DNA from 3 places in the Staphylococcus lugdunensis genome. Region 1 is predicted to be linked to each of the others. Evidence: predicted binding sites of a transcription regulator. Region 1 holds the regulator's gene; each other region holds the start of a gene.
The links. The regulator CtsR, encoded in region 1, represses protease genes until heat stress. The targets are predictions, from matches to a motif close to ATGGTCAATAAAGGTCAAACA.

Region 1 (10,491 bases):
GCACCAACAATAAAGTAGATGATTACTACTATAAATTTAAGTATATCCATTCAACTTTCACCTCTTTGGCTGTGTATGAAAATTTTAAGCTTTGAAAGCATATTTCAATGCCTCATGTACTGTCGAAACACCTATGACTTGTATATTGTCAGGAAATGTCCATCCGCCGATATTTGTTTTAGGGAGTATCACACGTTTAAATCCTAGTTTAGCTGCTTCTTGAACGCGTTGTTCAATACGTGACACACGTCTGACTTCACCAGTCAAACCTACTTCTCCAATATAACAATCTAAACCATCAACCGCTTCATCTTTAAAGCTTGATGCAGTTGCTACAATTACACTTAAGTCTACAGCCGGTTCTGTTAATCTTACACCACCTGCTACTTTAATATATGCATCTTGTTGCTGCAATAAATAATTTTCTTTCTTTTCAAGCACTGCCATAAGCAGGCTCAGACGGTTATGGTCAATACCTGTTGCCATACGTCGTGGATTATTAAACGTTGTTGGGGTCACTAAAGCTTGTACTTCAATAAGTAATGGTCGTGTTCCTTCCATTGTCGACACAATTGTTGAACCCGGAACATTTGTTGAACGTTCTTCTAAAAACATTTCGGACGGGTTTTTGACACCTTTCAAACCACTTTGCTTCATTTCGAAAATACCCATTTCATTTGTTGAACCAAAACGGTTTTTAACAGCACGTAAAATACGATACGCATGATGTTCATCACCTTCAAAATAAAGCACTGTATCTACCATGTGTTCTAACAATCGTGGACCAGCTATCTGCCCCTCTTTAGTCACATGTCCTACAATAAATGTGGCAATATCCATCTGCTTCGCAATATTCATCAAACTTTGAGTACTCTCACGCACTTGAGAAACAGATCCGGGTGCCGATGCAATCTCAGGATGGTAAATCGTCTGAATAGAGTCCACCACTAAAATATCTGGCTTAGTTTCTGAAACGGTTTGGTGAATAACTTCTAAATCTGTCTCAGCTAACACATTTAATTGACTAGAGTCTTCCTCTAAGCGTTCTGCTCTCAATTTTGTTTGATTTAATGATTCCTCACCTGTAATATACAGCACGTTTAATTGTTGCGAAAGCGAGGCACAGATTTGTAGTAATAGTGTTGATTTCCCGATACCTGGATCTCCACCAATCAACACTAAAGAACCACTAACAATCCCCCCACCTAACACACGATTAAACTCTTGAGATTTCGTTTGCACACGTGGTGTCGATTCATGTTGAATACTGTTTAATTTTTGAACTTTTCCGGTAGCCGTTTGTGCTTTAACCCCATGTTTAGGATGTGCAGCCTTCTGTTCTATAATCTCTTCCATTTGGTTCCAAGCACCACAATTAGGACATTTACCCATCCATTTAGGAGATTGATAGCCACATGCCATACACTCAAAAATGATTTTCTTCTTGGCCACTTTCGCACCTCCACAATTTTCATTAAATCCATTTTATACATTGCACACGGTTATGACAAATGTTTAGAGATTCAAATAGATAGGAAATCATCATTTAACAAATAATATATCAAATAACTACAATAAAATTATTTTTTACCTATAGTTTATGTACATTTATTCATTTTATATTAAAAATGAAAAAAAACGCTCGCTAAATCTATCTAGCGAGCGCATTAATTTCCAGTCTTTCTATGCTTGAGTCATTTCTTCTTCAGAATTAGCAGTTCTATCATGAATATCATATTTAAACTCCGTACCATCATGATCGATAGTCACTGCTTTACCTTCGATTTGATTACCTTCTAAAATTAATTCACTTAAATTATCTTCAACTGTTTTTTGAATTGCACGAATGAGTGGACGAGCACCATATTCCGGATCATAACCTTCTTCAGCAATAACTTCTTTCGCTTTGTCTGTAACCTCAATTTGAATATCTTGTTCTGACAAACGTTGCGTTAATTTATTAACTATCATTGTGACAATTTCTTTTAATTCGTCTTTAGATAATTTATGGAAGACAATAATATCATCCACACGGTTTAAGAACTCTGGACGGAAAGCATTTTTAAGCTCTTTCATCATTGTTTTACGAATTGTCTCATAATCCTGACCTTCGCTTGCACCACCAAATCCAGCAAATCGTTGATCTTGTAGCTCTTGGGCACCAACGTTTGATGTCATGATAATTACAGTATTGCGGAAATCTACACGACGTCCTTTCGTATCTGTTAAATGTCCATCATCTAATACTTGAAGTAAAATATTAAATACATCTGGATGCGCTTTTTCGATTTCGTCAAATAAAATAACTGAATATGGTTTGCGTCTTACTTTTTCAGTTAATTGACCACCGTCATCATGGCCTACATATCCTGGAGGCGCCCCAACTAAGCGACTCACAGCGTGTTTTTCCATGAATTCACTCATATCAACACGAATCATCGCATCTTCTTCACCAAACATTGTTTCAGCTAATGCACGTGCTAATTCTGTTTTACCAACCCCTGTAGGTCCTAAGAAGATGAAACTACCAATTGGACGCTTAGGATCCTTCAAGCCGGCACGTGCACGACGCACAGCTTTACTAATTGATGTCACAGCGTCATTTTGGCCTATGACACGACCATGTAATGTCGCTTCGAGATTTAATAGTCGATCTGATTCTGTTTCATTAATTTTTGTTAAAGGAATTCCGGTCCAACCGGCGATAACTTCAGCAATATCTTCTTGCGACAATTCTGTGTTACTACCACCTTGCGCATTTTGCCATTCTTTTTTGGCATCTTCATATTGCTTTTCTAATTTAGATTGTTTATCTCTAAGGTTGGCTGCATTTTCAAATTCTTGAGCGTGAACTGCAGCATCTTTTTCTTTTTTTACAGTTTCAATTTCTTGCTCAATTGATTTTAAATTTGTTGGTGTTGTATGACTTCTTAATCTTACTTTAGAACTTGCTTCATCAATTAAATCAATGGCTTTGTCAGGCAAGAAGCGATCTGAAACATAGCGGTCACTTAATTTTGCGGCCGCATCTAAAGCTTGATCTGAAATGTTAATACGATGATGTGCTTCGTATCGATCACGCAATCCTTTTAAAATTTCGATTGTATCCTCAACTGACGGCTCATCAACTTGTACCGGTTGGAAACGACGTTCTAAAGCGGCATCTTTTTCGATGTTTTTACGATATTCATCTAAAGTAGTCGCACCAATGCATTGTAACTCACCACGTGCAAGTGCTGGTTTTAAAATGTTTGAAGCGTCAATAGCACCTTCTGCACCACCTGCACCAACGAGCGTGTGTAACTCGTCAATAAATAGAATCACGTTGCCGGCTTGATGAATCTCTTCCATTACTTTTTTCAAGCGTTCTTCAAACTCACCACGATATTTCGTACCTGCTACAACCGTACCCATATCTAATGACATCACACGTTTGTCTTTTAACGTTTCTGGCACTTCATTATTTATGATTGCTTGTGCTAAACCTTCAGCAATAGCTGTTTTACCTACACCTGGTTCACCAATAAGTACAGGATTATTTTTAGTTCGACGGCTCAAGACTTCAATCACACGTGTAATCTCTTTTGTTCTACCGATAACCGGATCTAATGTGCCATCTTTAGCAATCACCGTTAAGTCACGCGCTAAGCTATCTAACGTTGGTGTATTATTAGATTTATTTGTTTGTGCATTTTTCGTACCCATCTCTGGACTACCTAATGCTTTCACAACTTGAGCCCGTGCCTTCGTAATATTTAAATCTAAATTTGCAAAAACACGTGCCGCTACACCTTCATTTTCACGAATTAAACCTAATAAAATATGTTCTGTACCAACAAAATTGTGATGAAGTTTTCTAGCTTCATCCATTGATAATTCAATGACTTTTTTAGCTCTAGGTGTATATCTTAACGTCCCAGCTTGTTCTTGTCCGTGGCCAATAAGTTTTTCGACTTCGGTAATCACTTTATCTTCAGTAATATTGAAACTTTCTAATACTTTAGCAGCAATACCTTCAGGTTCCTTCATTAAACCTAATAACAAGTGTTCAGTACCAATATTTGAGTGGTTCAAACGAATAGCTTCTTCTTGTGCATGTGCTAAAACACGCTGCGCACGTTCAGTTAATCTACCAAATAACATATCTATTTACCTCCTATATGGTCTGAGCTCTTAAAATATCTGCACGTTTCTCATTGACGGATTTCTCATCGTCCTCGTCTTCATCGTTATACAAGAAAGCAGATTGAATACTCACCATTAATTCATTAAAATTAAAATCTTGCAATTGTACATATCCTAAATCAATTCCTAATTTCACTTCACTAAGTCGATAGGATGCTTCTTCCATAGAAATCATTCTACAATTTTGTAATATACCAAGCGAACGATAAACACGATCCAACGTTTCAATTTGGTTATATGTGTGTAACCGTTCGCGAATTTGCATTTCTTCATTAATAATTTGATTAACAACTTCTGTTAAATTATCGATGATGTCTTGTTCTGTTTTCCCTAAAGTTAGTTGATTTGAAACCTGATATATATGTCCATAGACCTGCGAACCCTCTCCATATATACCACGAATTGTAAAGCCAAAACGATTAATTGTTTGAGCAATACGATTCATTCGTTTCATTATCGATAAACCAGGCAAATGTAACATAATACTTGCTCTCATGCCTGTTCCAATATTGGTTGGGCATGTAGTTAAGTACCCTAAATGTTCATCGTAACTAATATCTAACGCTTTATCGAGTAAATCATCAATATCAGATGCTTTCGTATATAATTCAGACAAAGATAACTCAGGTGACATCGCTTGTATGCGTATATGATCTTCTTCATTAATCATAATACTAAGAGATTCATCCTCGTTAGTCATCACTGCCGATGCTGGTTGCTTAATTAGTTCAGGACTGACTAAATGTTTCGCAACAAGTTGCATCTTACTTTGCTGGTCCATGCGATCTAGACGTTGTAAATCTAGATCTGGCAATGCATCCTGAACTTCATTAATAACTCGAAAACCTTCTTGTTCAGATGGAAACATAAGTGGGTGTACATGATTTTCAAGATTACGTGCTAAGCGAATTCGTGATGACATAACAACTGGTGCTGTTTCGATATTGGTCAATATATCATCAGGATTAATATTATAATCATTCATCATGTAACACCTCACTCTGTTGCTTTAATGCTTTTATCTCATCTCTTACAAGAGCAGCTTCTTCAAATTTTTGTTCATCTATTAATACATTTAAATATTGTGATTTTTCTTCAATTTGTTTTTTTATTGCTAATTTTTGATGTGATGAATGCGGCGTTTTCCCAACATGTTCATACTGTCCACCTTGCACCCGTCTCACAATATCAATAATGTCATCTTTAAAGGTAGCATAGCATTGTGCACAGCCAAACTTACCAACATGCGCAATATCTTTTAAGGTCATATGACAAGTTGGACACTGTTTTTCTTCTTGAAAAGCAACATTTTGAAAATCAATACCATGTTTTGTAGCTAAATGTTGTAATATTTGCTTTACAACAAATGCTTCTTCAATATCATCTTGATACTGGTGATGAGATGTGTAATTCTGATTCCATGGATTTTCTCCTTGTGCACAAACAGGACAAACCCATTTCTCACTGGTTCCATTTTTACTTTTAACCGTAAGCTTTACCTCTGCTTCATTTAAGTGGCAATTTTCACAAAGCACGTCTTAACACCTCGCATTTTTCAGTATTAATAGTAATTAATCACCGGTAAGATTCGTTTTAAAATATTTGCTCGGATAATATCTCTAGACATGACATCCATTTTTAATGTTTCACGGTCAATGACAGCTTGTATCATTTTAGCTTCTCTTTCACTAATCAAACCTTTTTCAAGCAAGCCGTCAATAACATAGTAACCTTGCTGCTGTGAAATGGTTGGTCCAATTAATTGAAGCAAGTGATTAATATACCCCGTTGCATCTTTATTTTCAATTTTCGTGATTCGGATGTATCCACCGCCTCCACGTTTACTTTCTATTTCATAACCATGCTCATTGGTGAATCTGGTTTTAATAACGTAATTTAATTGAGAAGGCACACAATCAAACCGCTGTGCTATATTGGCTCGTTGTATTTCAACAGCGTCTCCATTCGTTTCTTCAAATAATTTTTTAATGTACTGCTCTATGATGTCAGACATATTGTGCATGCTTATCACCCCTTTTGACCTTCTTTGACTATATTATATGACCAACTTTGACCATTTTCAACCAATTTGTTTTTCAATTTAAAAAATAAAGGTGTTTGTTCACATCTATTTATTGTATGATAAGATTTAGAAAAAAGATTAAGGAGCAGGTCTATGCATATTCTCATTGGGATAATTGGAATCGTTTTCTTCTTAGCGCTTGCCTTTGCATTTAGCTCAGATAGAAAGCATATTCGTTGGAAGTACGTCGCTTTGTTACTTGTGATTCAATTTATATTCGCCTTTATTTTACTTAAAACGACGGCAGGTATACATGTCATCGGAGGAATTTCAAACGGCTTTAATTATTTACTACAAAAAGCTGCAGAAGGCGTTAACTTTGTCTTTGGTGGATTTAAATTTGTTAATCCTAAAAACCCTCCATTCTTCTTTAGTGTTTTATTACCGATTGTATTTATCTCTGCGTTAATCGGCATACTACAATACACTCGCATCCTACCACTCATTATTAAGGGGTTAGGCTGGTTAATTTCTAAAATCAATGGCATGGGACGTTTAGAATCTTATAATGCCGTCGCCGCAGCCATCTTAGGGCAATCTGAAGTTTTTATTTCTTTAAAAAAACAATTACCTTACATACCGAAACAACGGTTATATACATTAACCGCTTCAGCTATGTCTACCGTTTCAGCTTCAATTATTGGCGCATACTTTACTTTAATTGAACCAAAGTATGTCGTAACGGCAGTTGTACTTAACCTTTTTGGTGGTTTCATTATTGCATCAATTATTAATCCTTATAAAGTGAATGAAGAAGAAGATAAATTATTAGTAGATGAAACAGAAACTAAAAATCAATCTTTCTTTGAAATGTTAGGAGAGTACATTTTAGATGGATTTAAAGTAGCGGTTATCGTTGGGGCAATGCTCATTGGCTATATCGCCATTATCGCATTACTAAACGGTATCGTTAGTGGTCTTTTAAGTGTCATAACGCATGGCGCTGTCTCTTGGGATTTCCAAACTTTAATTGGCTTTGTCTTTGCACCTTTAGCCTTTTTATCTGGTGTTCCATGGAACGAAGCTGTACAGTCTGGTTCAGTTATGGCAACAAAACTGCTTTCTAATGAATTTGTTGCTATGCAATCATTAGGTAAACTATCAGATATTTCAACGCACGCTAAAGGCGTAACTTCAGTATTCCTAGTATCATTCGCTAACTTTAGCTCAATTGGAATTATTTCTGGTGCCATTAAATCACTTAACTCTGAAAAAGGTGATATTGTTGCTCGCTTTGGCTTAAAATTATTGTTCGGTGCTACACTAGTTTCATTTATCTCCGCAACAATTGCTGGATTCTTTATTTAAATAAATATTAAATAGACATATTATCGTTTTGTGATGCTATAAGAGCCTATATCGTAGGCATCTTATAGCATCATTTTTTTATACTTTCTTGCTATCTCTTATAAAAAAGCGAATATTTTAAAATAGCTATTTAATGTAGAGCAAATCTTGCATCGTATCATTGTCTCATATTAATAGGTTATATTAAAAAAGAGCACTCATTTTTTGAGTGCTCTTTCAACAAGACTATGTTATTTGACCATATGTTCAATAAAGTATTGCGTAACTCTATAATCATCCGTTAACTCAGGATGGAATGATACACCTAAATAGTTCCCTTGTTTAACTGCAACAATTTTATCGCCAACAGTACTTAATACTTCTACGCCATCTTCTACGCTAGCAATATGTGGTGCTCTAATAAAAACACCTTCTATATCTTCAGCAATGCCTTTAATATCAAGTTCTGATTCAAAACTATCTACTTGTCTACCAAACGAATTACGTTCTACAGTGATATCCAATTTTTTTAAATACCCTGTTTCACCTTCGACATGTTTAGCTAATACAATTAGGCCAGCACATGTGCCAAACATAGGTAAGTTAGATTGTTGTAATTTTTCTTTAAAACCATATAAATCCATCAATCTTCTAAGTGTGGTTGACTCACCACCAGGAAGAATCAATCCATCAATTTCTTCTAGTTGTTCTACTCTTTTAATTGCTATGCCTTCGTGACCACTTAATTCAATATGACGAATATGTTCACGCACAGCGCCTTGCAATGCCAATACACCTATCTTCATATCTTACCAACCACGCTCTTGCATACGTTCTTCTAATGAAATTTTATTTATATCTAAGCCTTTCATTGCTGTTCCTAATTCTGCAGCCAATTTACCAATTAACTCATAATCTTGATAATGTGTCGTCGCTTGTACAATCGCTTTCGCAAATTTTTCAGGATCTTCTGATTTGAAAATACCTGAACCTACAAAGACGCCATCTGCACCCAATTCCATCATTAAAGCAGCATCCTGAGGTGTTGCTACACCTCCAGCAGCAAAGTTAACAACTGGTAGGCGACCGTTATCCTTGATTTGTTTCAAGATTTCATATGGCGCACCTAATTCTTTAGCATACGTCATAATTTCATCGTCGTTCATTACTACTAAACGACTAACTTCAGCATTTACTTTTCTCATATGACGTACTGCTTCAACAATGTTTCCAGTTCCAGGTTCACCTTTCGTACGTAACATTGCTGCACCTTCACCAATACGACGTGCGGCTTCACCTAAATCACGACACCCACAAACAAACGGTACAGTAAACTGGTCTTTTCTTAAATGATATTCTTCATCAGCTGGTGTTAATACTTCAGATTCATCAATATAATCGACCCCCATAGCTTCGAGCACACGCGCTTCAGTAATGTGTCCAATACGTGCTTTAGCCATAACCGGTATAGAAACAGCGTTCATTACTTCTTCAACAATTTTAGGGTTAGCGCTACGTGCTACCCCTCCTGCCGCTCTAATATCAGAAGGCACACGCTCTAATGCCATAACAGCAACCGCTCCAGCTTCCTCCGCGATTCTAGCTTGTTCTGCATTAACAACGTCCATAATGACGCCGCCTTTTTGCATTTCAGCCATACCTCGTTTAACTCTTTCAGATCCTACAATTTTAGACATGTAAATTGCCCCTTTTCTAATTGATTAAATCCATTCTAAACGATAAACTGATATTGAAAAAGGTTCAATTTTATAATAAATAAAGAGGCCAGATGATATGAAGAAGAAAACTGCACTATACCAATCACTCTATGAAAAATTAAAAGCCCAAATTATTGAAGGTCATTATCAGGCAAATGAAAAGTTTCCTTCAAAGCGACAATTAAGTGAACATTTATCACTTAGTCATACAACAATCGAACATGCCTATCAACTTTTACTAGATGAAGGATTTATTTATGCCAAACCACGTTCAGGCTATTATGTATCAGATATCGAATCACTGCCTGTCGTACCACAAACATCAGGGTTTCATGAAATCAACTTCATTCAGAAGTCAACGCCAAAATCACATTACCGCTATGCCTTCAACTTGGCTGAAATAGATGCTGAAAACTTTCCATTGCATACATTAAGAAAATATGCTCGAGATGTTTTTGATGATAGTAATATAGACCTTTTACAACATGGACATCCACAGGGTGAATTGGCATTAAGACAACAAATTGCCCATTATTTATTTAACAGCAGAGGGGTTACTTGTCATCCAAATCAAATTATTATCGGTTCTTCTACAGAACAATTACTCGATATGATTACAGATGTACTATCAGATAGCTCCTTTATTATCGAACAACCAAGCTATCCACCAATTAAACAAACATTAGACAAGAAACAGATGCCTTATAAACAAGTTATAGTAGAAAAAGATGGCATCCAAGTCGATCCCATCTTTGAATACAATAATGATATTTTGTATATTACCCCTTCACATCAATTTCCAACGGGGCATATCATGAATTTAAAAAAACGCACCCAATTAATTCAATGGGCACAGCAGCAAGAAAAACGTTATATTATTGAAGATGATTACGACTCTGAGTTTAGATATTATGGCAAACCGATACCCGCTTTACAAAGTTTAGACACGAAAGGAAAAGTTATTTATATTAGTACATTTTCTAAGTCTCTATTTCCAAGTTGTCGTATAGCGTATATCGTTTTACCTTATCCAATATTAAACATATATAATCATCATCCATATAAAGAAGGAAATACAGTTCCCGTTCATATTCAACATATCGTCGAAAGATTTATGGCATCAGGCAGTTTTGAACGCCATCTAAATAAAATGAGAAAAATTTATCGCGACAAACTTACTTATATTTTAAATCAACTTGCACCTTACTCTAACCAATT
Region 2 (10,491 bases), 270 kb from region 1:
TTCAAGTAACTGTCCAGCTTGTCTACCCATTTCTGCTTTTACCGTTTCGGTAGTGTCAGAATTACCCGGTATAACATGAACTTCTTTCAAATTATAAATCTCTCTAATTTGCTGTGCCATCTGATGATCATCTGAATAAACATTAAAATAATCATTGAGATATTCAACAACCATTTTACCTTCTTCAGTAATTTCCATACCTGTTGTCTTAACTCGTATCAGTTCTTGCTTTTTTAACATATCCGTTTCAGCTCTCAATACACGTTCTGTCATGTCCATGTATTCACTTAAACTACGTCGACCTACAGGTTGGTTTTTAGAGATAGTAGTTAAGATAGAAAACCGACGATACATTTTATCAACAAGGTCAGGTATGAGCTTTTGTTGAACTTTCATCAAGTCTTTCACTACTACCTTCCTCCTCTTTTTATAAAAAAGGTAATGAGTAGAAATTATAACTAGGTTTGACGTTTATAGTCCCACGCGGGACAAAATCTAACCTTTCTACACTGCAATAGTACTATGTGATGTTTAAAAATGCAAGACATTTGACCGACTTTTTTAAATTTAATTGCAAAAAATTATCAATAGTCTGACTATTAAACGACTTTCCTTTTAATACTTGTATTTTCTTACCCTGATACACCAATGATAATCGTCTACGTACGAGATGTAAGCTATAAATTTTGTGCCTAAAATGCTTCATAGATAAAAAATCAGCAAACTAGTCGCTTATATGACTAGCTTGCTGATTTTATCTTTATTGCGCTTTAGATGTTGATTGTGATGTGTTCGATTGGTGACTGTTACGCTGTTTATTTTGTTGTCCATTTTGATTTGAAGAAGGTTGCTGTGCTGATGGTTTATTTGAGCGTTGTTGACCTGAAGATTCTCTCGTTGGCGTCTTATTGTCGTTTCGCGAATTGCTTTCTTTAGACTTTTCTTGTGTAGCTGGTTCTTTAGTTTTGTCAGGCTGATTATTTTCTTCGGTAGACGGCTCTTTAGTATTTTTCTCTTGTGTATTCCGTTCCTCAGTGGAAGGTTTTCTTGGCTTTTGTTGTGTCGCTGGTGGTTGTTGCGTTGTCTGAGGTGTTTGTTGCGTTTGTGGAATTTGTTGCTGCGTTTGTTGTGTTTCTTGCGTCGGTTGCTTTTTCTTTTGCTCATTCGTTTTATTGTCTTTTTTCTTTGAATCTTCTTTCTTTTCCTCAGTTGACTGCTTGTTAAGTCTTTCATTGGCGCGATTAGAATGGTCTACAAATGAAAAGACTGCAAAAACTAATCCACCTAAAAGCAATAATACTGTTATGATACTTATCACTTTTGCGCCTGTGCCCATACGTTTCTTATCTGAATCTTCATAATCATTGAACTGTTTATTTTCCTTAGACAATAGGCTCCCTCACTTCTCTATATTTGAGTATAATAATTTACTATTATGATGGTACATTTTACATCAATATGTCATTAAAAGATATTCATACACAACTCACTTTTTTATTATCATTTATATGATAACATTTTCAGTTCTTGGGAACATTAATTTAATTATTAAGATTTCCTTACATCCCTCTAATTTTAGTTAAATAATTGAAAAAATCAGCTATCATATTGTAACTTTGAAACATAAAAGTTGATATTATGCGTGGGATGATAAAGAATAATATTAATAGGTATTGTTAGCATATCTGTTGTTGTTAGTGGTTTTACAATTATATAGTAAAATAGACCCATACGCTTATCGCATGGGTCACTACTAAAGGGAGTCAAAATTTACCTTCGAGGGTATAATATGGGGTATACTCATACTAATTAAGAGATGTCTAATTAATTATCGAAGGTACGCTTTTATTATAACTTATTCAAAATGATTTAAAACCATTTATAAAGAAAGTAAATGACATATTAATGACTAACTATTGTATAAAGTTTGAACAATTATAATGACTATTAATAATAGTTCTTAAAAGAAAAAAATTATAGAGGTGACTTGCATGAAACATTATTTAATCACTGGTGGTACCGGCATGGTAGGACACCATCTTGTGGATCGTATTTTACAACGTGAATCAGCACAAATCACCATTCTCACGCGTAGCGATAAAGTCAGTCAAAATAATCATATTACCTATGTTAACTGGTCTAAAGACGGGTGGGAGCAAGAAATTGGTCATATTGATGTTGTTATAAATTTAGCAGGCGCTACCTTAAATAAACGCTGGACTGATAGCTATAAACAACTCATTATGACTAGTCGTATCCAATCTACTCAAGCATTAGTGTCATTATTTGAACAGCGCTCAGATAAACCTGAAGTGTTATTTAATGCAAGTGCAATGGGTTATTATCCACATGATATCAATCGTTCTTATACTGAGTTATATCAAACGTCACCTTTTGATTTTCTATCTGATGTTGTATATCAATGGGAACGTTTTGCCAAGAAATTTGAACAATTCGGAACGCGTGTGATTTTAGGAAGATTCAGCATGATTTTATCTGATGATGGTGGTGCACTACAAACGATGGAATTACCTTATAAATTTTTCGTTGGTGGAAAATTAGGCTCTGGATTCCAATGGTATTCATGGATTCATATTGATGACCTAGTACGTGCTATTCTTTTCACTATTGATGAACCAGATGCAGCAGGCCCATTTAATTTTGCAGCACCTATCGCCGAACGTCAAAATTTATTTGGCTATACTTTAGGACGCGCCATGCATCGACCACACGAAACATGGGTGCCAGCATTCGTGTTACGTACTGTACTTGGTGAAATGTCAACCGTTGTATTAGATACACAAAAGGTGTTACCAAATAAACTCGAAGCGCTAGGTTTCCAATTTAGCTATCCTCATTTAAAATCAGCATTAGATGATTTAGTTCAATAAATATTTAAAAGGAAGCAGAACAAAATTCATTTTCAATTCAGTCACCTAATGTCAATATAGGCTGAATAAGCTGGGACATAAATCATAAAATATTAGCACACAGATGGTTTGACACAAATCATCTGTGTGCTTCTTCTATATTCAATACTCCGTCATGTTGGTTCTTTTGTGTGGTCTTATTGTTACTTAATATATTAATAATGAAGAAGGCGATCTCTACTAAATTTCAATAGAAATCGCCTTCTTCTACTTGTCTGAGACATTGATGTCTCAAGCAATTTTTGCTCTGTTGAATTGTATATATTATTTGTCTTCTGGTTCCATGACTTCATCAATTAAGCCATACGCTTTCGCTTCTTCAGCAGTTAAGAAATTATCACGATCTGTATCTTTTTGAATTTGTTCAATAGATTGACCAGTACGTTCAGCTAAAATACGATTTAATTTTTCACGTGTTTTTAAAATATGGTTTGCTGCGATTTCAATTTCAGTTGCTTGACCTTGAGCACCGCCTAGTGGTTGGTGAATCATTACTTCAGCATTTGGTAATGCAAAACGTTTACCTTTAGCGCCAGCAGCTAATAAGAATGACCCCATTGATGCTGCCATACCAATACAAATCGTTTGTACGTCTGGTTTGATATGTTGAATTGTATCATAAATTGCAAAACCAGCTGTTACACTTCCACCTGGTGAATTGATATATAAATAAATATCTTTTTCAGAATCTTGTGCTTGTAAAAACAATAATTGTGATACAATTGAATTCGCAACGTTATCATCAATTGCTGATCCTAACATGATAATACGGTCTTTTAATAAACGTGAATAGATGTCATAGGCACGTTCTCCACGGTTTGTTGTTTCAATTACTGTAGGAATTAAATTCATTCATATTGCCTCCTTATAATAACTAGTAATGTTAGTTTACCTTAAAAGTCAAAAATGGTCAAAAAAGACGCTTTATTATTTTATCTTATTGACGTTTGGTTCTACATTTTGTAAACTAGATTCGCTCACTAAACTAGATTGTACTGTTAAACACGCAATGAGTACAGCGTTTTGATTATATTTTATTTACCCCTCGTAGTGTAATGGATAACACTTAAGATTCCGGTTCTTACAATAGAGGTTCGATTCCTCTCGAGGGGGCTACATATTAAAACACCCGATTGGTTTAATCAATCTCAAACCATTCGGGTGTTTTCTATGTGTTATATAAATCATGATTAAATACTGTATGAAACTATTATAAATCGATTTTTTCTCCGCTTCTGATTTTATCTGCTAATTCATTTAATTTGCGTAATCGATGGTTAACACCAGATTTAGAAATGGCTCCTGTCGATAACATTTCACCTAATTCTTTTAATGAAATCTCTTGATGCTCAACACGTAGCTTAGCTATTTCACGTAAACGGTCTGGTAGATTATCTAATCCAATCTCTTTGTCGATAAGCCGAATGCTTTCAACTTGCTTCATTGCAGCACTTACAGTCTTATTTAAATTCGCCGTTTCACAATTTACCAAACGATTTACTGAATTTCTCATGTCGCGCACGATTCGTACATCTTCAAATTTTAATAAAGCCTGGTAACCACCAATAAGACTTAAGAAATCTGATATTTTTTCTGCTTCCTTCAGATAAGCAATACTTCCCTTTTTACGTTCTAAATGTTTCGCATTTAGCTCATAGTGGTTCATTAATTTTACTAAGCCTTCTGAATGATCTTCATACTGTGAAAATATTTCTAAATGGTATGAAGAGGTCTCGGGATTATTTACCGATCCCCCCGCTAAGAATGCGCCGCGTAAATAACTACGTCTCATTTCATCATCTTGAATAATTTCTTTATCAATATCATAGGTAAAGATCCCATTTTTCAATATTCCAAGAGCATCTAATATTTCTTTTGCCTGCACTTTTGTCCGACAAATATATATATTATTTTTCTTTAATTTCATCTTTTTACGTACTAAGATTTCTACCTCAACATCAAACACACGTTTAATTAATGAATAAATACGACGTGCTGTTGCTGCATTTTCAGTTTGCACATTAATGACGAATTGCTGATTAGAAAGACTAAGCGCACCGTTCATTCGAATCAATGCACTAAGTTCTGCTTTCGCATTTAAATCGTCAACTTCAATTCGTGTTAATTCATTTTTCATTTCAGAAGCAAAACTCATGTTACCTTCACCTTTCTAATCGCGTCATTGTCAACTACTAACAGTCTAATCGTTAGATTTTGATTGATGCCGTGTTGGTTTAAACGGTATTGTACTTGTTAAATCTAGTGCTATATCATATATTAATTTGGCTAACACTTCGTTGTTGTGCCTTACCCGGTAATCTTTAGACACTTCGATTAAGTTGGAAGCTGTAATTACCTTTAATCCTTTAGCTGTTAACATGTCATAATGGGCTGCTACAGGTTCAGCATTCTGTTTCTTATAATGTGCTAGCACTGCTTCATCATATAATTGCGTGTTACATATCACATATTTGATAAAATCTTTACCTGCATGCTTATGTATCGCATTAATATGGTCTAACACATCATAACCATTGGTTTCACCTGGTTGCGTCATTACATTTGCTACATATAACTTTGGTGCGTCGGTATCAAATAGTGCTTTCTGGATGCCGTTGACACATAAATTTGATATGACGCTTGTATAGAGTGAACCTGGTCCTAGAACGATTAAATCGGCCTCTTTTATGGCTTGTACTGCTTCATCCATTGGTTTTACATCGCTTGGCTCTAAATAGACCCGTTCAATTTGTTTATTGCGTTTTGGTATGCTGGACTCACCAGAAACAATTTCTCCATCTTTAAAAACGGCATTTAATTTAACGCTCGTATTAGTTGATGGGATAACTTTACCTTTGATGTTTAATATTTTACTCAGTTCTTTTACTGCGTGACCAAAATCATTTTCTATATTTGTCAGTGCTGCCAATAATAAATTGCCTAACGAATGGCCGCCAATTTGATTAGCTTCAAAGCGATATTGAAATAAATCTTGTATGATAGGTTCAGCGTCACTTAATGCTGCGATGACATTGCGAATATCTCCTGGTGCCGGAATATCCATTTCATTACGTATTACGCCTGTACTACCACCGTCATCTGCCACTGTCACAATTGCAGTAATATCTATTGGATAGTTTCTAAGTCCTCTTGCTAATACGGATAGTCCTGTGCCACCACCGATAAGCACAATTTTTAGCTTTTTCATTTATTCACGCCACTTTCAATATGCGCATCTCTATGATGAACATATACATTATAGTCAAAAATTTCATCGAGCTTTTCTCCGATGCGTCGCGCAAGTGCTACAGAACGATGTTGACCGCCTGTACACCCGATTGCAATCACTAATTGAGATTTACCCTCTTTTTTATAACCTGGAATCATAAATTTTAATAAATCCATTAGTTTATCAAAGAAAATTTCAGTTTCTTTCCATTTCATAACATAATTATATACAGGTTCATCTTCACCAGTCATCGGTCTTAAGTCTTCAACATAGTACGGATTTGGCAAAAAACGTACATCAAATACTAAGTCGGCGTCTTTTTGAATGCCATGTTTAAATCCAAAGCTAGTAACATTGATACTAAATGATTTAAATGTTTCATCTTTAAAATACTTATTAACACGTGTTCTTAATTCTTTCGGTTTCATCGTTGTTGTGTCTACTATATAATTAGCAATTGTGCGTATTCTTGAAAGCAGTTGGCGTTCTTCTTCAATCGCATCAATTAACGATACTTCTCCTTTTACATTCAACGGATGGGCACGTCTTGATTCTTTATAGCGTGAAATAAGCTTTTCTGTACTCGCTTCTAAAAACATAACATCAACAATAACGTCATTGCGACTTTTTATGTTATCAATTTCTTGTACGAGTGAGGTGAATAGTTCTTTCCCACGTAAATCAATAGCTATGGCTACTTTATGCAATGAAGGGTTGCCTTGTTCCATAAGCTCTACAAATTTTGGCAATAATATTGGCGGCAAATTGTCCACACAAAAAAAGCCAATATCCTCCAAGCTTTGAATAACGAGTGATTTACCGGCCCCAGATAGACCAGTTACAACGAGTAATTCACTTTTACTTATTTCCCTTTCTGATTGAGTCATATCAGAATCACCACCATAACTTTTTATTCCAACTTATTTTTATATGCTTTAATCATAACGTATAGCTTAAACAAATGTAAGTATGTAAATAAAAGCCAGTACCATTTTAATCTAAATAGTACTGGCTTTATATCATACTGTGCACATGCTTAAATTTAAGCTTCTTTGTCTTTCAATTCTTCAATATAATCAATGGCACTTTGTGCGGCGATACTACCATCACCTGTTGCCGTAACAATTTGGCGTAAACCTTTATCGCGCACATCTCCAGCAGCATAGATGCCAGGAACCGCTGTACTCATGTCGTCCTTAGTTACAATATAGCCAGTTTCATTAGTAATACCTAAATCAAGGAATGGTGCAGTTAATGGTTTCATACCTATATAGATAAACACACCATCTGCATCTAATGTTTGTTCTGAACCATCTTTAGTTGATACGAGTGTCACTGAACCAACTTTTCCATCTTTATCGTTAATTGATTTCAACGTGTGACTCCAAATAAAGTTGACTTTATCATTTTTAAATGCACGATCTTGCAAGATTTTTTGTGCACGCAGTTCGTCTCGTCGATGTACAATCGTTACTTTGTCTGCAAATTTCGTTAAGAAGGTTCCTTCCTCAACTGCTGAATCACCGCCGCCAATAACAAATAAATTTTTATTTTTAAAGAAGGCACCATCACATACAGCACAATAACTTACTCCACGGCCACCTAATTCTTGTTCACCAGGCACGCCTATTTTTTTATATTCTGCACCTGTAGCAATAATAACTGCACGTGCTGTCACTTCTTTATTACCAAGATGAATGACTTTATAGTCACCTTGATCTTCAATAGATTTAATATCCCCGTATTGATATTCAGCACCGAATTTCTTTGCATGTTCAAACATTTTAGTAGAAAGATCTGGGCCTGTAATCATTTCAAAGCCTGGAAAGTTTTCAACTTCTTCTGTATTTGCCATTTGGCCACCTGGCATACCACGTTCAATCATAACTGTACTTAAGTTCGCACGTGATGCATAAACCGCTGCTGTCATACCGGCTGGTCCAGCTCCGATAATAGCAACGTCATAATTTACTTCAGTCATTTTATATGCCTCCTCGTTTATCTTTACCATGCGCATTATAAACCATAATCATTACCGATAAAATTTATATGCTCAACAAGTATTTTACTGCTGAATCTAACTTATATTTTGTGACACCTAGCCAATCAAAGATTTCTCGTTTTGTCATTTTTAATGCTGTGTGGCGATAATAGAGATATACATGTGCAGCTAAATAGCGTTCCATTTCATTATAATCCACTTTACTTGCAATAAGTGCTTCTGCGGTATCAATCCAACTAATAGACAGTTCCATATCTTGTTGCAGTTGTTTATTTTTATATAATTCAACTAAGCCACGATGGATAAAATCTAATTTTGTTAGTTTCAGTCCTTGTATCAGATACGTTAAATATAATTTTTCATAATCTGTCATTTCTTCTAAAATGGCCCATATTTCTTCTGTCATAAATATTTCTTTACCATTTAATTGATTAAGTAAAAAGATACCGTATAGTCTATAATGATTATTATCATGAAGTAATAATGGCAGTACTTTCTGATTAAATTTTTCTTTACTATCCTCAAGCGTCCATGGAGGTGGACCGACTTCGTTTTTTGCCAAATGCTGGAGCTTTTTCCACATGGCTTCACTTTCGATTTCATTTCCTAGGTAATAATGGTTAAAGCTTAAAGCATTGTACATTTGAGGTGAGGGAAATTTACTTTTACGATAAAGTGGTAGTAATAACTTTTGAGACGCTTCATATTGCTTTAAATAACTAAGAATGATACCAAGTTTAAATCTCTCGTCATCGTTCATTGGTCTAATCTTTTTCATTACTTTCATATATTTATTAAACTTTTCTTTATTATTAGTAATATATAGCACCAATGTATAATGACATAATGCGTATACGTCAGAGGAATCTTCTTTTAACAAACGCTCACATATTCTTTTCGCTTGCTGATATTCTCGTAAATAGATATGACATAGTACAAGAGAATTTTGAACAATGTGTTGTTTGCGCAGTGGGTGTTCTAAATGAGAAATATAATTTTTAGCATCTTCAAAGCGTTGTTGTGTCAGTAAATATTGAAATACGTATTGGAATGAAACTAGCATTACTTCCGTGTAAAATTTTTCTTCATCATCGTATTCTACCTGATGTACATCTTCAAAGATAGCTCTTATATCCACGTCCTTAGACATAGCAGCACTAGACATGGCAAAAATAAACCACTTATAATGATCTTTCAATTTGAAATAAACATTGCTAATATTGTTAAATGCCGAGCGAACATGTTCATTTTTAGCAACTAAATCAAAATTAATCGCAATTGCTTCTTTGTATCGTCCCAACTCTTTTAATGCAGTTGTATAATTGGTAATAACTTCAATATTATCTGACTCATGTTCCATTACTCGACTGTAATATTCAGCTGCCTGTTCCCAATCTTCATTTTCAAATTTTTCGTCTGCCATTTTAAGATAAAAATGATTATTAAATTTCACATGTATGACATTATCATCTTGTTGATTCACTGTTGGTCACCTCACTTCCTATGTATTTGAATTGGATTACCGCAAGCAAAACAACCATCTGGAATATCTTTCGATACAATTGAACCCGCAGCAATAATCACATGCTTACCAATATATACGCCTGGTAAAATCGTCACATTGGCACCTACCATCGTATGGTCTCCTATTATCACTTGACCTTGTCGATATTCATCAACAAGAATTTCATGAGTTAATATTGTAGTATTATACCCAATCACACAGTTATCACCAATGCTTATAAGTTCTGGATAAAATAAATCTGGTGTTACTTTATAAGCAATTGCAGTAGCTTGACCGATAGACATATTTAAAAAGCGTCGATAGACATATCGCTTCAATGGCATGCTAGGAATAAAACGACAAAATTCTATAATAACGGTTTGCTTCAACACTTTTGGAAAACGAATAAAACGATACATATGCCATAATGGATTAATGCCTGTACTACTACGTTTTTGTAATCGTCTCATCGCTTAACCTTCGCCGTCTGACTTGGCCAGGTAAGTGGACCTGCATCTTTATAAACTGGCGCTTTATATTTTAAACGTCGGTAGACAATAAAAGTTAAACCGACGAGTATCAAAATGATTGAAACAAGTTGTGCCACACGAATATGACTTGTCAACATTAAGCTATCGGTACGTAGGCCTTCAACAAAAAAGCGACCAATAGAATACCAAATTAAGTAACTAAAGAATGTTTCTCCAATTCGTAAATGCTTACGCAATGTTAAGAGTATGACGAAACCAGCAACATCCCAAATGGATTCATATAAAAATGTCGGATGATAATATGTACCTTCGATGTACATGTTATTGATAATAAA
Region 3 (10,491 bases), 440 kb from region 1:
TTTTCCAGAACCTGATTCACCTACGATGGCTAAAGTTTCGCCCTTATTCAAATAGAAATCTACACCTCTAACGGCTTGCACTTCCCCAGCGGTAATATCAAAGGAAACATGCAAATCATTCACTTCTAATACTCTTTCTGACATCTCATATGCCTCCTTTATTTACGCATTTTAGGATCAAATGCATCACGTAATCCATCGCTGAATAAATAGAAGAATAAAATCAATAAACTTAGTACTGTGGCTGGTATGAATAATTCATGTGGATGTATGAGCAACATCGCACGACCATCATTGACTAGTGAACCTAGTGACGTTTGTGGGGCAGGCACTCCAATTCCTATAAAGCTTAAAAATGCTTCAAAGAAAATAGCACTAGGAACTGTAAACATTGATGTAACAACAATAGCTCCTAATGTATTAGGCAAAATATGTTTGAATATTAAGTTGAATTTTGAAGCACCAAGTGTTCTTGAAGCCATCACAAATTCTTGATTTTTTAATTTTAAAAATTCTCCTCGCACAACCCTACTCATGCCTAGCCATCCTGTAATCGACATTGCTAAAATAATCGTCCAAATAGAAGGCTCAAAAATCAATACAAACAAAATAACTACGATTAAATTAGGAATAGAAGCAACAATTTCAAGAATACGTTGCATAACATTATCTACTCTACCGCCAAAAAATCCCGAAATGGCACCATATACAACGCCTATGAAAATATCTAAAATAGCAGCGACAATCCCAATAAACAAGGAAATTTGGGCACCCTTCCATGTGCGGGTCCATAAATCACGACCGAGTTGGTCTGTACCAAACCAAAAGTTTTCGTTCACTTTTGCCTTATCATATGCATTTGACCCGTCAGAACCTGTGCCATCAAATGGTAAAAAAGATACTTTATCTAACACTGGAATTTTAGCTGGTAGATTACGGCGATTAACATCTTGTTCCGCATAATCATGATGACTTAACATCGGTCCAATAAACGCAAGTATAACAATGAGAATCAGCCCAATCATTCCTACAATCGCAAGTTTATTACGCTTAAGCTGTGCCCATGCATCTTGCCAAAAATTCTTACTCTCGCGTTGCATTTCTGGTTCTTTGTTCAAATCGATGTCACGCATAACAAAATCAGTGGCCATAATACCTTCTGACGTATGCGTCATAGCAGCATTAGATTGATCATCAAGTGACTTGTCTATATTTTGTGTCATTGTTTTTTACCCCCTTGAACACGAATTCGTGGGTCTATCATTCCATATAAAATATCCACAATAAATATTGATACTATAAATAGTGTACTAAATAGAATAGTAGTGGCCATAATAACTGAGAAATCATTTGTAGTTATAGATCTAACAAATTGATCCCCTAATCCAGGTACCCCAAAAATATTTTCTATTGTAAGTGTGCCAGTTAAAATCCCAGCTAACATTGGCACAATAATCGTGATAATCGGTATTAAAGCATTGCGTAATGCATGTCCGAAAAGCACACGCATAGATGAATTACCTTTTGCTCGCGCTAACAATATGTAATCTGAGCTTAATACTTCAATCATTTCTGCTCTAATATAGCGCGCTACTGTTGCCATCACACTCGCAGATAATGCAAGAGACGGTAATACGGCTGTTGAAAATCCTTCCCAGCCTGCAACTGGAAACCACCGCAATCTAACTGCAAAAACGTATTGAAGTAATACAGCCAGCACAAAAGAAGGAACTGATACTGCAATAACAGAAATAACTGTTGTTGTGTAATCAACCCATGTATTTTGCTTTGTTGCTGCGGCTACACCTAAAATAAGACCTAACAGTACACCAATAATCATAGCTGTTATCCCCATTTCCATGGATGGAATTAATCGTGGCCCTATTAAATCCCATACAGGCTGATTATGATATTGAAATGAATAGCCAAAATCGCCAGTAACAACATTTTTTAAATAATGTAAATATTGCACCGCTACTGGATCATTCAAACCATATTTTTCATTTAAAATCGCCTTCTGTTCAGCATTTAATTTAGCATCATTAAATGGTGAACCCGGCATTAATTTCATTAAGAAAAAGGTAATCGTGATAATAATAAAGAGCGCAATAAACATATACATTAATCGTTTTAATACATACTTTGACATCTAATCCCCCCTAATTAATTGTCGAAATTAACATTCCCTTCAAAATATTCAGAAATATTTAATAACATTATATATACTTTTTTCATATAATTGCAATATAGTTTCACAATTTATTAAGAAAATCTTTTAACTGGTAACTTTAAATAACGTTAGCTTTTCTAAATATGTATTATGTATTTATCTTTGTGAATAAGTGCGGTAAACTGATATAACATACGAAAGCGGAGTGAAAAGATGAAACAAAAATACACTTTTGGAATGGGACTATTACTTATTCCTTTAATTTCATTCATTGTCTGGTTATGTCGTCAGCACACACTAATCAATTATTTAAATAATTTATTCATCATTGCTACCATATGTTTTATCACGCTATTTCTTCTCTTAATCATTCAAGAAGGCATTTTTGATGCAACAAGTTTTGGATTTAGAAGACTAAAATACCAATTATCTTCGAAGAAAAAGCGTACAATGATTGAAGATGATGAATTTTTCAATCCACAGCACGTAAAAAAAGAAGACTACCCAATATTTGATTGGCTCGTCCCTCTGTTAATCATTTCCCTTATTTATATTATTATTTCAATCATTATATCGTTATTACTATAAAAAGCTTTCTTGCTATTATCTCATAACAAGAAAGCTTTTTATTTTAATTTTTATGCTTCGAATTTTTTAAATACAAGTACAGCATTATGGCCACCAAATCCAAGGCTATTACTCATAGCATGCGTAATTTCTAAATCTTGTGCTTCATTTGGTACAAAATCTAAATCACATTCAGGGTCAGGTGTCATTGCATGAATTGTTGGTGCAACTTTAGAGTCTCTAATAGACAACGCTGAGAATATTGCCTCAATGCCACCCGTAGCACCTAATAAGTGTCCAGTCATTGACTTAGTTGAACTTACTTTCAAGTTGTTCACAGCGTTACCAAAGGTATTTTTAATTGCCTGAACTTCAAACAAATCACCTACTGGCGTACTTGTACCATGTGCATTTAAATATTGAACATCTTTTGCTTCAATACCTGCATCATCTAATGCAGCTTGCATTGCTCTTGATCCACCTTCACCTTGAGGTGCTGGCGCAGTAATATGGTAAGCATCGCCAGTTGTTCCGTAACCTACAATTTCTGCATAAATATTTGCGCCACGCGCTTGTGCAGATTCTAATGATTCAATAAACAGAATGCCTGCACCTTCACCCATGACAAAACCATCGCGCCCTTCTTGGAAAGGTCGGCAAGCAGTCTCTCTATCATTATTTGTTGATAATGCACGGCTAGCGCTAAATCCTGCAATTGCCATGTCAGTTATTGGCGCTTCTGTACCACCAGTAATCATTGCATCTGCATCACCACGTTGGATAATTTTGAATGCTTCACCAATTGAGTTTGTACCTGTAGCACATGCGGTCACTGTTGAACCGTTAGGACCTTTTGCACCAGTATCAATCGAAACTTGTCCAGTAGCCATATCCGGAATTAGCATCGGTACGAAAAATGGGCTTACACGTCTAGGACCTTTTTCTAATAATTGATTATGCGCATATTCAAACGTTTCCATACCACCGATACCCGAACCAATCCATACGCCAATACGCGCCGCATTATCATCGTTAATTTCGTATTGTGCATCTTCCAATGCTTGACGTGCTGCTACAACTGCATATTGGGTGAAGCGATCCATTCGACGCGCTTCTTTGCGATCTAAGTAGTCTTCTATATTAAAATCTTTTAATTCTCCAGCCAATTTCACGTTATACGGGTCGGTATTAATTCGAGTAATTTCATCGATACCGTTTACCCCTTTAAGTGCATTATTCCAAGAAGTATGTGCATCATTACCAATTGGAGATAGTGCACCTATACCAGTGATGACCACTCTATTTTTCTCACTCATACATTATTTCCTCCTATTTTCCCCATTTGATAACCATAGCGCCCCAAGTTAGACCGCCACCGAAACCAACTAATACTAATGTATCATCGTCTTTAATTCTGCCATTTTCTAATTCTTGATTAATACTAAGAGGTATGGAAGCTGCGGAAGTATTACCAAATCGATTAACAGATACACTCATTTTGTCTTTATCGAGACCTAGACGTTCTCGTGCTGATTCCATAATTCTAATATTTGCTTGGTGTGGCACAAACATATCAATATCTTCAGATTTTAATCCTGCTTTTTCAACCACACGTTTTGACGCTTCACCCATAATTCTAACCGCAAACTTAAATACTTCACGACCATTCATTACTAATTTACCATTTTCTTGGTTTAGGTATAAGTATTTTCCACCGCTACCATCTGAACCCATTTCATAACTGATAATGCCTCTACCTTCAGAAACTTCACCAATAACGGCAGCACCGGCACCATCTCCAAATAATACAGCTGTTGAACGATCTGTTAAGTCAGTAATTTTTGATAGCTTATCAGCACCTACAACTAAGATATTATGATAATCTCCTGATTGTATATATTGTTTTGCGGTAATCATTGAATACATAAAACCAGAACAAGCAGCTAATTGATCCATAGTTGGTATTTTACCTGTTTCTAGTTTGTCTTGCAGTATATTTGCTACAGATGGAAAAGGCATATCCCCCGTAGCTGTAGCTACGATAATCATATCTATATCTGACGGTTCTAAACCTGCATCTGCAATAGCTTTTTTACTTGCTTCATATGCTAGATCAGATGTGTCTTGATCTTCTCTAGCCCAACGTCTTTCTTTAATACCTGTCATTTTAGAAATCCATTCATCTGATGTTTCTAAGAATTGCTCAAAATAGGCATTGTCGATTACTTTTTCAGGATAGTATGTCCCAAAACCTTTGATACCCACGTTCATGGATGACACCCTCTTACTTCATTTTTTAATACCAGGTATTAATTTAACATTTGTCTCTATTAAACTCAAGCAGATACCTTTTAAATCATATTAAAATCATTCAAAATGCGATTATTGCTATCACGTTATATCGAAAATTACATCATTTTATTCAAAAAATGCAACGGTATCATATGATTGTCACTATACAAATAATCAATGATAGACTACAATAGTATTATATATTAAGAGTGGAGGTAGAAACATTCATGAGACACCTCGTAACATTGATTTGGTCTTTAATTTTATTACAAATGGTTAATTTTGTATTGAATAGTTTAAATGGTGGTGGTACGCTAAATTTCATTACACCAGTAATTATTGCAGTTATTTTCACTTTATTTGTAATTCTTATTAGCTCTATGAATGAAGCACCACGTGAATTAGAACATTCAAAAAAATAATACCGTTATATCTCAATTGTCGACAAGGTTCTGGACTTTGTCGTTTTTTTATACATTATTATTTAAAACTAGCAAATCATCTAACTAAATCTATAATAAAAAAGTCGAGGAAGTGACTTAATTTTCACTTTCTCGGCTTTAATATTTAACTCTTTATTTATCTGTTGGTCGTTGAACATCGAATGTTAATTCTTGTTGGTCATTGATATCAACGTACACGTTTGTACCTTCCGGCATGTGTTCTTTAATCATCATACGTGCTAAAGGTGTTTCAATTTGCCGTTGGACAAATCGTTTTAATGGTCTAGCACCAAACTGTGGCTCGTATGCTTCTTCTCCTAACCATTGTTTAGCCGCATCTGATACTTCGATTGAAATGCGTTGATCCATTAAGCGAATGTTTAATTGCGTCAAGATTTTATCAACAATCATACTCATATCACTAACTGATAATGGTTTAAATAATACAATATCATCCATTCTGTTTAAAATCTCTGGTTTAAAGAAAGCATGCAAGCTATCCATAACCGCTTTTTCAGTTTCTTCAGTAATGCTACCTGTGTCTTTTACATTTTCAAGAAGAATTTGGGAACCAATATTACTAGTCATGATAATAATTGTATTTTTAAAATCTACGCTACGTCCTTTAGAATCAGTTAACCGACCTTCATCTAAGATTTGTAATAACACATTAAAGACGTCACTATGTGCTTTTTCAACTTCATCTAATAAAATAACTGAATAAGGATTACGTCTAACCGCTTCTGTTAATTGTCCACCTTCATCATGTCCTACATAGCCTGGAGGGGCACCAATCAATCTAGATACAGCATGTTTCTCCATATACTCACTCATATCAATACGAATCATATGTTTTTCTGAGTCGAATAATGATGCTGCTAGTGATTTAGCTAATTCTGTTTTACCAACACCAGTAGGTCCTAAGAAAAGGAAACTACCAATTGGTCTATTAGGATCTTTAATACCTGCACGTGCTCTTACAACAGCATCTGATACCAAATCAACAGCTTTATCTTGACCTACAACACGTTCATGCAAGATATCACTTAAACTTAATAATTTTTCTCTTTCTGTTTCTACTAATTTAGATACCGGTATACCTGTCCATTGACTTACTATATCGCCAATTTCTTCATCAGACACAACCTCGCGAATCATGCGCTCGCTATCGCCTTGTTCGTCTTGGAAAGCATCTTCAAATTCTTGTAATTCTTTTTCTAGTTGTGGTATTTTACCGTATTGTAATTCGGCAGCTTTTTCAAGATTACCTTCAGTTTGTGCATCTTCTAAAGCTTGACGACTACGATCTAATTCGGCACGTTTTTCTTGCACTTTGGCAATTTTTTCTTTTTCTTGTTCAACACGTGATTGTAATGACGCTTGTTTTTCTTTTTCATTTGATAATTCTTCTTGTAATTCTTCCAATCGCTGTTTACTTGCGTTATCAGATTCGTTTTTTAAGGCACTTTCTTCAATTTCTAACTGCATAACGCGGCGATTCACTTGATCTAATTCAGTCGGATTTGATCCCATCTCTGTGCGAATTGTTGCACATGCTTGGTCGACTAAATCTATAGCTTTATCTGGTAAGAAACGATCTGTAATATAACGGTCAGACAATTCCGCTGCAGCTACAAGTGCACGGTCTTGGATTCTAACACCATGATAAACTTCATAACGTTCTTTCAAACCACGTAAAATAGAAATTGTGTCCTCTACGTCTGGTTCGCTCACGCCTACTTTTTGGAAACGACGTTCTAATGCTGAGTCTTTCTCAATATATTCTCTATATTCATTTAAGGTTGTAGCACCAATACAGTGTAATTCGCCTCGAGCTAGCATTGGTTTCAACATGTTACCAGCATCCATGGCGCCATCTGTTTTTCCAGCTCCAACAAGCATATGAATCTCATCAATAAATAATATGATACGTCCATCTGAATCTTTTACTTCTTTTAATACAGCTTTAAGACGTTCTTCAAATTCACCACGATATTTTGCCCCTGCAACTAATGCGCTTAAGTCTAACTCAAAAATCGTTTTATCTAACAAAGATTCAGGTACATCTTTTTTGACTATTCGTTGGGCAAGACCTTCTACAATAGCAGTTTTACCTACCCCTGGTTCACCAATTAATACCGGATTGTTTTTAGTTTTACGACTTAAAATTCGAATTGTATTACGAATTTCTTCATCTCTACCAATAACAGGATCCATTTTACCTTGACGAACTTCTTCTACAAGGTCACGACCATATTTTTCTAATGCTTCATAATTTACTTCAGGATTTTGAGAAGTCACGTGATTTCCCCCTCTAATTTTTTTTATTATTTCTTTAATGACATCTTGTTTATTCTCTATTGTTTGTTGCATGATTGTATCTATATCCATAGCGGCTCTGAGTAGATGTTCCATAGAGATATAGTCATCTTCGTATACTTTCATATAATGTTCAGATTTAGTCATTAATTCATTGGCTTTTGCACTAATATATTGACCATATTGTATATTGTCACCTTGTACACTTGGATAGCTTTGTAACTTTTCAGCATAATCTGCTTCAAGCTTATCAACATCGATATTTGCACGTTCTAAGATGCTTTTGATTAAACTGTCCGGTTGTTCTAATGCGCCTTTTAAAATGGCTTCTATTTCAATATTTTGTAATTCATGTGTTTTACTTAATTCAACAGCACGTTGTAACGCACCTTGAATTGCGTGTGTCATTTGGTTAATGTCCAATTATTTCACCCCTACATTATCAGAGTTGGCCAAATTTTGACTTTGACTTTCTTTGACCTTAACTATATTATAGTCGCTCTTTTGCCTTTACGCAACTATTACACTCAACTTTTTGGTTTTAATTTTTGCTTGTAGCGTTTGATATCAGTTTTACTAGTATTTAAAGAAAAAGAACACTAACTTCATAACATCAAGAAATTAGTGTTCTTTATTTAATTTATATCTCAATTAACCCACACCAAGGGCAATCTTGGCATAGCGAGACATCATGTCTTTATTCCATGGTGGATTCCATACAATATTAACTTCAGTATCTTGGATTTCTGGAATTTCTGCTAACACGGTTTTAATTTGATCAATAATCTGTGGCCCTAAAGGACACCCCATCGATGTTAAAGTCATTTCAACTGTACATAATCCTTCTTCATCTACATCTACTTTATATACTAAACCTAAATTCACGATATCAATACCTAATTCAGGGTCGATTACCATTTCAAGAGCACCTAGGATACTATCTTTTAAAGCTTCTTCCACGAGTATCACCTCTCAATATTTGTCTGTATACTAATATATCAAATATCCGACAAAACGCCAATAAAATGCTATGATACTAATAAAATGAAAAATGTTTGAGGAGAACTATATGCAACCTTATTTAATATGCCTCGATTTGGACGGCACATTACTAACAGATGATAAAGAAATCAGCCCTTATACAAAGGAAATTTTAACGGAATTGCAAAAGGCTGGACACCATATCATGATCGCGACAGGTCGTCCCTATCGCGCAAGTCAAATTTATTATCATGAACTTAATTTAGAAACACCTATTGTTAATTTCAATGGTGCTTTCGTACATCATCCAAAAGATGCTCAATTTGACACAATTCATGAAGTTTTAGATTTAGACATCGCTAAAAGTGTCATCGAGGTACTACAACAAGCAAACGTAACAAATATTATTGCCGAAGTACAAGATCATGTTTTTATCAATAATGAAGATCCTCGATTATTCGAAGGTTTTTCTATGGGTAATCCTAAAATAAAAACGGGTAATCTATTAAATTCTCTTGACACACCGCCAACATCTCTACTTGTGGAAGCTGAGGAAATTCATATTAATCGCATTAAGCAAATGTTAACACGTTTTTATGCTGAAAATATTGAACATCGTCGTTGGGGTGCACCATTCCCTGTCATTGAAATAGTAAAACGGGGTATAAGTAAAGCACGTGGCATTGATGTTGTTAAAGACTATTTGAATGTGCCAACATCTCGAATTATCGCTTTTGGTGATGAAGATAATGATTTAGAAATGATTAAATATGCGAAATTTGGTGTTGCCATGGATAATGGACTAGATGAATTAAAACATGTTGCAAACCACGTTACTCATGACAACAATAGCGATGGCATTGGTCGTTATTTAAATGAATTTTTTGATTTAGGATATAACTATAAAGGATAATGCATTCAGTACACTATATTTAAGGAGAATGAAGACATGCAAAAAATGATTGTAGTAGGTGCTGTAGCTGGTGGCGCTACCTGTGCAAGTCAAATTAGAAGATTAGATAATGACTGTAAGATTACAATATTTGAGCGAGATCGTGATATGAGCTTTGCTAATTGTGGCTTACCCTATTATCTAGGTCAAATCGTTTCATCTCGAGATCAATTATTACCTATTACCCCAAGCTCATTTAAAGAAGATAAAAACATTGATGTTAAAACATACCATGAAGTTGTCGCCGTCGATACGCAACGCAATATTGTAACTGTCCGAGATCGACAGAAAAATCAAACCTTTGAAGCAGCGTATGATAAATTGATTCTCAGCCCAGGTGCAAATGCTAACAAACTCAACAGCGATAGTCCTATGGTTTTTACACTTCGCAATATGGAAGATACTGACCAAATAGACAAATATATTAAAAAACATCACGCACAACGTGCACTTATAGTTGGTGCGGGTTATATTGCTTTAGAAATTCTTGAAAATTTATATCATCGTGGTTTAGATGTCACATTAATCCATCGCTCTGAACAAATTAATAAACTGATGGATAGCGACATGAATCAACCAATTTTGGAAATGCTGAACAAACATAAAATACCATATCGATTTAATGAAGAAATCGATGATATTGACGGCTCAATCGTTCACTTTAAATCAGGTCACTCTGAACAATATGATATTGTTATAGAAGGCGTAGGAACACATCCAAATTCTAAATTCCTTGAGTCTTCAAATATCCAACTAGATACACAAGG

Region 2: the regulator CtsR is predicted to act here: its motif matches at 3,827-3,847, upstream of clpP (ATP-dependent Clp endopeptidase proteolytic subunit ClpP).
Region 3: the regulator CtsR is predicted to act here: its motif matches at 8,254-8,274, upstream of clpB (ATP-dependent chaperone ClpB).

The regions. Positions count from the first base shown of each region.
Region 1 is NZ_CP014022.1:1,225,502-1,235,992, forward strand. It holds gene AL499_RS05795 (PIN/TRAM domain-containing protein) at 1-50, opposite strand, end outside; gene radA (DNA repair protein RadA) at 85-1,452, opposite strand; gene AL499_RS05805 (ATP-dependent Clp protease ATP-binding subunit) at 1,684-4,143, opposite strand; gene AL499_RS05810 (protein arginine kinase) at 4,157-5,170, opposite strand; gene AL499_RS05815 (UvrB/UvrC motif-containing protein) at 5,163-5,720, opposite strand; gene AL499_RS05820 (CtsR family transcriptional regulator) at 5,747-6,208, opposite strand; gene AL499_RS05825 (NupC/NupG family nucleoside CNT transporter) at 6,362-7,576, shown strand; gene pdxT (pyridoxal 5'-phosphate synthase glutaminase subunit PdxT) at 7,807-8,361, opposite strand; gene pdxS (pyridoxal 5'-phosphate synthase lyase subunit PdxS) at 8,365-9,252, opposite strand; gene pdxR (MocR-like pyridoxine biosynthesis transcription factor PdxR) at 9,350-10,491, shown strand, end outside.
Region 2 is NZ_CP014022.1:956,449-966,939, forward strand. It holds gene AL499_RS04555 (sugar-binding transcriptional regulator) at 1-408, opposite strand, end outside; gene AL499_RS04560 (DUF4887 domain-containing protein) at 761-1,390, opposite strand; gene AL499_RS04565 (TIGR01777 family oxidoreductase) at 1,992-2,891, shown strand; gene clpP (ATP-dependent Clp endopeptidase proteolytic subunit ClpP) at 3,195-3,782, opposite strand; gene whiA (DNA-binding protein WhiA) at 4,141-5,085, opposite strand; gene AL499_RS04585 (gluconeogenesis factor YvcK family protein) at 5,131-6,138, opposite strand; gene rapZ (RNase adapter RapZ) at 6,135-7,046, opposite strand; gene trxB (thioredoxin-disulfide reductase) at 7,202-8,140, opposite strand; gene AL499_RS04600 (tetratricopeptide repeat protein) at 8,205-9,644, opposite strand; gene AL499_RS04605 (acyltransferase) at 9,656-10,135, opposite strand; gene lgt (prolipoprotein diacylglyceryl transferase) at 10,132-10,491, opposite strand, start outside.
Region 3 is NZ_CP014022.1:786,582-797,072, forward strand. It holds gene AL499_RS03725 (ABC transporter ATP-binding protein) at 1-144, opposite strand, end outside; gene opp3C (oligopeptide ABC transporter permease) at 159-1,223, opposite strand; gene opp3b (oligopeptide ABC transporter permease) at 1,220-2,149, opposite strand; gene AL499_RS03740 (DUF3899 domain-containing protein) at 2,384-2,758, shown strand; gene fabF (beta-ketoacyl-ACP synthase II) at 2,809-4,053, opposite strand; gene AL499_RS03750 (beta-ketoacyl-ACP synthase III) at 4,067-5,008, opposite strand; gene AL499_RS03755 (YjzD family protein) at 5,257-5,451, shown strand; gene clpB (ATP-dependent chaperone ClpB) at 5,605-8,214, opposite strand; gene AL499_RS03765 (metal-sulfur cluster assembly factor) at 8,443-8,751, opposite strand; gene AL499_RS03770 (Cof-type HAD-IIB family hydrolase) at 8,861-9,685, shown strand; gene AL499_RS03775 (CoA-disulfide reductase) at 9,722-10,491, shown strand, end outside.